3 regions of the Chitinimonas koreensis genome follow, and region 3 is predicted to be linked to each of the others. Evidence: predicted binding sites of a transcription regulator. Region 3 holds the regulator's gene; each other region holds the start of a gene.
What was found. The regulator FliA, encoded in region 3, starts transcription of late flagellar genes. The targets are predictions, from matches to a motif close to GCTAAAGNTNNNNNNNNNNCNGCCGATAAT.
Positions count from the first base shown of each region.

Region 1: the regulator FliA is predicted to act here: its motif matches at 1,128-1,157, upstream of flgM (flagellar biosynthesis anti-sigma factor FlgM).
Region 2: the regulator FliA is predicted to act here: its motif matches at 1,222-1,251, upstream of H9L41_RS09880 (flagellin N-terminal helical domain-containing protein).

Region 1 covers NZ_CP060704.1:4,132,000-4,134,260, reverse strand. The annotation lists gene sugE (quaternary ammonium compound efflux SMR transporter SugE) at 1-82, opposite strand, end outside; gene H9L41_RS17375 (flagella synthesis protein FlgN) at 173-655, opposite strand; gene flgM (flagellar biosynthesis anti-sigma factor FlgM) at 756-1,064, opposite strand; gene fliW (flagellar assembly protein FliW) at 1,254-1,664, shown strand; gene H9L41_RS17360 (acetyl-CoA carboxylase carboxyltransferase subunit alpha) at 1,879-2,261, shown strand, end outside.
Region 2 covers NZ_CP060704.1:2,271,355-2,273,615, reverse strand. The annotation lists gene H9L41_RS09880 (flagellin N-terminal helical domain-containing protein) at 1-1,145, opposite strand, end outside; gene H9L41_RS09875 (methyltransferase domain-containing protein) at 1,493-2,261, opposite strand, start outside.
Region 3 covers NZ_CP060704.1:1,892,851-1,895,111, reverse strand. The annotation lists partial or broken gene H9L41_RS26105 (hypothetical protein) at 1-27, shown strand, start outside; gene H9L41_RS25655 (alpha-isopropylmalate synthase regulatory domain-containing protein) at 106-600, shown strand; gene H9L41_RS08305 (RNA polymerase sigma factor FliA) at 962-1,708, shown strand; gene H9L41_RS08300 (flagellar motor protein) at 1,857-2,261, shown strand, end outside.

The DNA of each region.
Region 1 (2,261 bases), 2.2 Mb from region 3:
GGGTGAAGCCCTCGGTGTATTTGAGACCGACTGCCCACGCCACTTCGAGCAGTCCCGCGCAGAAAAGAAGAATCCAGGCCATGGTCGTGCCTCGTCCTTGTCGTCGTGGGGTCGTCCCCGTGATCGGGAGAGGCGCGGCGGGGTCGTCCCCGCCGGCCGGATGAGGGCCGCCTCAGGCCTTGCCGAGCGAGCTGCCGGGCCGCGACATGCGCGGCTGGCCGTAGGCATCGTAGGACAGCGAGGTGGTGTGGGTCGCCTGCAGCATCGACATCAGCTGCTGGTTCTGCTGCTGGCGGGTGTCGATCAGCCGGCCGTTGGTCAGGTTGAGCGCGCTGGCCTGGCGGGCGCTCTGGATCAGCTCCTGCCACAGCGCGGCCAGCGTCGGCAGATGCTCGGCCGGCAGCTGGCGGGCGCCGGTCAGCGGGTGCGGCGGATCGGGCGACAGCTCGACGCCGTTGACCTCGAACAGCCGCTTGCGCTCCTTGGCCAGCGCCTCGAGCGTCTGCGCGCGGGCAGCCTTCTCCTTGGCGAACTCGACCAGGTCGGCCAGCGTGTTGGCGACCAGCGCGCGCTGCTCGCGCTCGAGCAGGGCGACGAAGGCCTGCAGCTCGGCCAGCTCATTCTGAAGTACGACCAGCAGGGGAAGGGGGGGCATGGCGGCCTCGCGTCGGCGGTGCGGAAAAGCGAAACGCCGGCGCCGGGATCAACCGGCGGCCGGCGCTGCATAGTATGCCTCGTCTGCGGCGTGCTTGCGGTCAGGACTTGCCCGACAGCAGCTCCTTGACGCTGGCCATCAGCTTGTCGGCGATGGCGTCGGCGCGCACGGTGAAACGGCCCTCGGCGATCGCCTGGCGGATTTCGGCGACCTTGGCCTCGTCGATGACGGGCTGGCTGGCCAGATTCGCCTCGAGCGACGCCAGCTTGGCGCTGAACGGCTTGATCTCGACGCTGTCGCCGCGGACTTCGGGCGCCGATGCGGTCTCGGCCTGGCCGGTCTTGCCGCCGCGCGTGTCGGTGCGCGACAGCGAGGTGTTCAGCGGCTTGCCTGAATTGTCGATCTTCATGATGAGCCTTTCGCCAGCCTGCGGCCGGTCGATTTTCCTGTCTTTTAATACCACGCTATACGCGGTATCGGCGAGTGCGGAGAAAACTTTAGCGGTGATTGCAAAAATTTTTCGCGCGCGCGTCGCGCTTGGCTGTCCTGCATGATTTCGGCTAGATTCCGGAGAACTTGAACCAGGAGCCAGGCCAGCATGCAAGTCGTCACGCCCCGTTTCGGTACCCTCGATGTCGACGAGCAATCGCTGATTGTGTTCCCCGACGGCCTGCCCGGTTTCGAGCGCTGCCAGCGCTTCAAGTTGCTGCACGAAGACGTGGCCGAACCCAAGGTGCTGTGGATGCAGTCGCTCGACGACGCCGAGGTGGTGTTCAGCGTCATCGACGCGCAGCTCCTGGGCCTCAACTACCAGCTGACCCTGTCCGATGCCGAGTGCGAGAAGATCGGTTTCTCCGGCGACGACGGCCTGGTCATGCTGCTGACCCTGACGCGCGGCGGCGACGGCATCCAGGCCAACACCCGTTCGCCCATCGTGCTCAACGCCAGAAGCCGCCTCGCGATCCAGAAGGGCGGCGTGCGCGCCGAGATCGTCTTCACCAACGAATAGCGCGCCTTCAACGGCGGATCGGTCCGGATTCCAAAGCCGGACGGCTGCTCGAACATCCGGTGTGTCAATCTTGCGGGGCGGCCGAGTTTCGCCATAATGGCGCGATTTCGCCGGACATCGGTGCAACTGCATAGAGGAAATCCGTTACGCCCGAGTGGCTTATCCAGCCATGGGGCGGCGGGTTTCGAGGATCGCGCCAGCGACACGCCCAAGCATGAAGACCACCTTTCTCGATTTTGAACAGCCGATCGCGGAGCTCGAGACCAAGATCGAAGAACTCCGCTATGTGCAGGACGATTCGGCTGTCGACATCTCCGTCGAAATCGATCATCTGCGCAAGAAAAGCCAGGAGTTGACCAAGACCATCTACGGCAAGCTCACGCCGTGGCAGATCTCGCAGGTCGCCCGCCATCCGCAACGTCCCTACACCCTCGACTACGTCCGCGAGATCTTCACCGATTTCGAGGAGCTGCATGGCGACCGCGCCTATGCCGATGATCCCGCCATCGTCGGCGGGCTGGCCCGGCTCAACGGCCAGGCCTGCATGGTGATCGGCCACCAGAAGGGTCGCGACACCAAGGACCGCCAGTACCGCAA
Region 2 (2,261 bases), 380 kb from region 3:
CTCGAGGTCAGCTGGTCGCCGGCCGCCACCGCGGTACCGAAGATCGAGGTGGTCAGCGCCGCGCCCGAGCTTTCGATCGTGTACGACTTGTCCGAGTCCAGCATGATCTGGCCGGCGATCATCAGCGTGCCCGAGGCACCGGTGGCCAGCGCCGCGCCCCCGCCCGACACCGCGCCCGCGTTGCCGCTGGCGGCCACCGTGAGCTTGATGTTGTCGCCCGCGTCCGAGGTCAGCACCACGCCGGTACCGGTGCTGTTGAGCTTGGCGGTCACGCCGGTCTTGGACGACTGGTTGTTGAACGCCGTCACCGCGTCGGCCAGGCCGGCCGACGTGGTGGCGTTGGTGATGTTGAAGGTCACCGTCTGGCCGGTGGTGTTGCTGCCGAAGGCGCTCAGCGTGTAGCTGCCGGTGGCGCCGAAGGTCAGCGTGGTCTCGGTGCGGGCCGCGGCGCGCACGCCGGTCTGGGTCTGGGCGTTGATCTTGTCGGCGATCGACTTGGCCGAGTCGGTGGTGCCGACGCTGATCGAGCCGCTGGCGGCGCCGCCGCGGATGATGATGCTGCCCGAGGCCGTCACGGCTACGCCGCCGGTGACCGCGGCGCCCGACGAGGTCGCGGTGATCGAGCCGACCTGGTTGGTGCCGTAGGCCGAGGTGCGGAAGTTGGCGGTGGTCGCCGTCACGGTCTGGTTGGCGTTGGCGCCGACCTGGAACACCGACGACGCTTGCGAACCGTCGAGCAGCTTGAGGCCGTTGAACTCGGTGGTGGTCGAGAAGCGGTCGAGCTCGGCGGTCAGCTGGCCGACTTCGGCGTTGATCGCCAGGCGGTCGGACGAGGAATTGGTGGCGTTGGACGACTGCACCGCCAGTTCGCGGATCCGTTGCAGGATGTCGCCCATCTTGCTCAGGGCGCCTTCGGCGGTCTGGGTCAGCGACACGCCGTCGTTGGCGTTGCGGCGGGCCTGGTCCATGCCGCGGATCTGGGCGCTGAAGCGCTCCGAGATCGCCAGGCCGGCGGCGTCGTCCTTGGCGGAATTGATGCGCAGGCCGGAAGACAGGCGCTGCAGCGAGGTGCTCAGGCTCGACGATGAAGCCGTCAAGTTGCGTTGGGAATTCAACGACGCAACGTTGGTGTTGATGACTTGCATGATTTGACTCCTACTGGTCAGTTAGCTGGGGTCTCAGATCTACGCCATGCAACGGTAGTCGCTGAAACTTGAGCCTAATATCGAACCGTTTCGGGAAAACTTTAGCGAACGCTAACTTACTTTCCCGTATTTCTCGGCCCAATACCCTGGGCGCAACCGTGACATCGGCAACTCGGCCGGCAACTTTAGCCATTTGAACGATTTTTTTCGTTCGGCATGGCCATCGCAGCCCATGGCCCGGTTTCCAGCTATCCGCAGGCGCGGCATCAGCCGCGAACGGCCGGGGCTCCCACCCTCGCCATTCGCGGCTGGAGCCGCTCCTGTCCCTCCTGCGCCGTTCCCGTCCGTCAGCGCGTCCACGCCGCCAGCCAGGCCTCCAGATGGTTCTCCAGCAGCCAGTCGCGGATCACCGCCTCGCGCAGCGCATCGCCGCGGCGGGCCAGCTCGGCGCGGTCGGCCAGGTGCTCGCGGATCGCGCCGGTCCAGTCGCGGAAGCGGTTCTTCACCCGGGTGACCGGCAGGCTGCACTGGTAGGGCACGATGTCGGTGCAGATCACCGGGTAGCCGAGCACGCCGTATTCGAGCAGCTTGAGATTGGACTTGGCCTCGTTGAAAGCGTTGATCTCCAGCGGCGCCAGCGCCAGGTCCAGCCCCAGGCCGGCGAGCTTGGCCGGGTACTTGTCGATCGGCACCCCGGGCTGGAAGTCGGCGACATAGGCGCGCAGGGCCTCGGGGCACATGCCGAGGAACACCCACTCGACCTCGTCGGCCAGTTCCTTGACCACGTCGGCGATCAGCTCGAGGTCGCCGGTATGGCTGACCCCGCCGGCCCAGCCGATGCGCGGCTTGCCGCCCTGCCGCCGCAGCGGCGCCAGGTCGAGCCAGCGCGAGCCGTCGATGCGGTTGGGCATCACCCGGATGTCGTCGTGATAGTCGCGCATGGCCTGCGCCAGCGGCTCGGTCGAAACCACGAAGCGGTCGCACAGGGCGATCGCCTCGCGCAGGCAGCGGCCCATCTCGGCCGGCATCTCGTTGCGGTGCAGGCTCTTGACCGGCACGTTGGTGACCAGGTCGTCGAGCTCGTAGACCATGAACGGGTCGACGAAGCGGCGCGTC
Region 3 (2,261 bases):
GACCCGGCCGACCTCGGCCGCAGCTACGAATCGATCATCCGGGTCAACAGCCAGTCGGGCAAAGGCGGCATCGCCTACCTGCTGGAGAGCCACTATGGCCTGGTCATGCCGCGCCGGCTGCAGGTCGAGTTCAGCGGCGTGGTGCAGCGCCATACCGACGCCAGCGGCGGCGAGATGAGCGCCGACGCGCTGTGGCGGCTGTTCTCGCGCGAATACCTCGAGGCGCAGGCGCCGCTGCGGCTGCACGGCCATCACCTCGACGAGGACGGCGAGGCGCAGCGCATCGAGCTGGTGGTCGAGCGCGGCGGCCATTCGCAGCGGCTCGAAGGCGCCGGCAACGGCCCGATCGCCGCCGCGACCGACGCGCTCGGCCTGCCGCTCAAGGTGCTGAGCTATGAAGAACGCTCGCTCGGCCACGGCGCCGACGCCCGCGCCGTCGCCTTCGTCGAGATCGCCTTCGACGGCGTAGACGGCGCCGTCTACGGCGTCGGCCTGTCGGCCAACATCGTCACCGCATCCTTGCAGGCGCTGATCGGCGCCGCCAATCGCGCGCAGGCACGCATCGCGTCTGCGCAGGCTTGCACGACCGCTGCGGCATAAGCGCAGCCGGTCGAGCCACCGTCCCAATCGCCACAAGCGATTGGGACGGATCGCCACAAGCGATTGGGACGGATCGCCACAAGCGATGGGAACGGGACGGATGGCCATGATGCGCCGTCTTCCTCGCCGGCATGCAGCCACGCGCCGGCGCGGACGGCCTGCCGCCCAACGGTTCCGCCCACCTACGACGCCGGCATGACCGAACCGGCCCGAACGGCAGCGCCGCGCCGCCGCAATGGCCTTCGGCACTTGTCGCCGCGCCGATTGTCAGTCTTACAGGCGATTGCTAATCTTCGCCGGCCGTTGGCAAAGCCCGCGGTCTATCCGATAAAGAAGCACACATTTCCAGCCTGATTCGATGATGTCCTCCTCCCGTGCGATCGGCGCCTACCGCCAACACGCCGCCGACCCGGTGGAGCAGCGTGTCGCCGACTACGCGCCGCTGGTCAAGAAGCTGGCCTACCACATGGTGGCGAAACTGCCGGCCAGCGTGGAGGTGGACGACCTGATCCAGGCCGGCCTGATCGGCCTGATGGACGCCGCGCGCAATTTCGATCCGCTCGCCGGCGTCCAGTTCGAGACCTACGCCACCCAGCGCATCCGCGGCGCGATGCTCGACGAGCTGCGCGAGGCCGACTGGCTGCCGCGCCAGCTGCGCCGCTCGATGCGCGACATCGAGAAGGCGATCTCCAAGGTCGAGCACAAGCTCGGCCGCGCGCCGAGCGAATCCGAAGTGGCCGAGGCGATGGGCCTGCCGCTGGCCGAGTACCAGGCGTTGCTGGCCGACTGCCGCGGCCACCAGCTGATCTACTACGACGACCACGACGGCGAGGACGAGGGCCGCAGCCCGCTCGACAGCCTGGCCGCCGACGACAACGCCGATCCGCTCAACGAACTCGACGACAACGATTTCCGCCGCGTGCTGATCGAGGGCGTCGAGCAGTTGCCCGAGCGCGAGAAGATGGTCATGGCGCTCTACTACGAGCAGGAACTGAACCTCAAGGAAATCGGCGCGGTACTCAACGTCTCCGAGTCGCGCGTCTGCCAGCTGCACAGCCAGGCGGTGGCGCGGCTGCGCGCCCGGCTGAGCGACTGGACCCGGAAATAGCCGGCGCGCTGCGCCGGCGCGCGGCGTCGCCGCATGGCGCCATGCCGCTCCCGGCGCGGCATGCAGCGCATTTGAAGCTACGGCCCGGCGGGCAAATCTGCTATAACCCGCCAAGGTTCGATCTCCCACCACCACATCATCCGAATACATGGACAGACTGAGCCTGATCGGCCTGCTGCTGGGCCTCATCGCCATCATCGGCGGCCAATTGCTCGAAGGCGGCCGGATTTCCTCGCTGCTGCAATTCACTGCCTTCCTCATCGTGATCGGCGGCACCATCGGCGCGGTGCTGCTGCAAAGCACGCTCGACACCTTCATGAACGGCATCCGGCTGGCGCGCTGGATCATCCTGCCGCCGGCGCTGGAGCTCGAAGCCCAGGTCAAGGCGGTGGTGAACTGGAGCAATACCGCCCGCCGCGGCGGCCTCCTGGCGCTGGAAACGCCGCTGATGGGCGAGAAGGATCCGTTCGTCAAGCGCGCGCTGCAGATGCTGGTCGACGGCGCCGAGCCCGAGGCGATCCGCCACACCATGGAACTGGAGATCGGCGCCTAC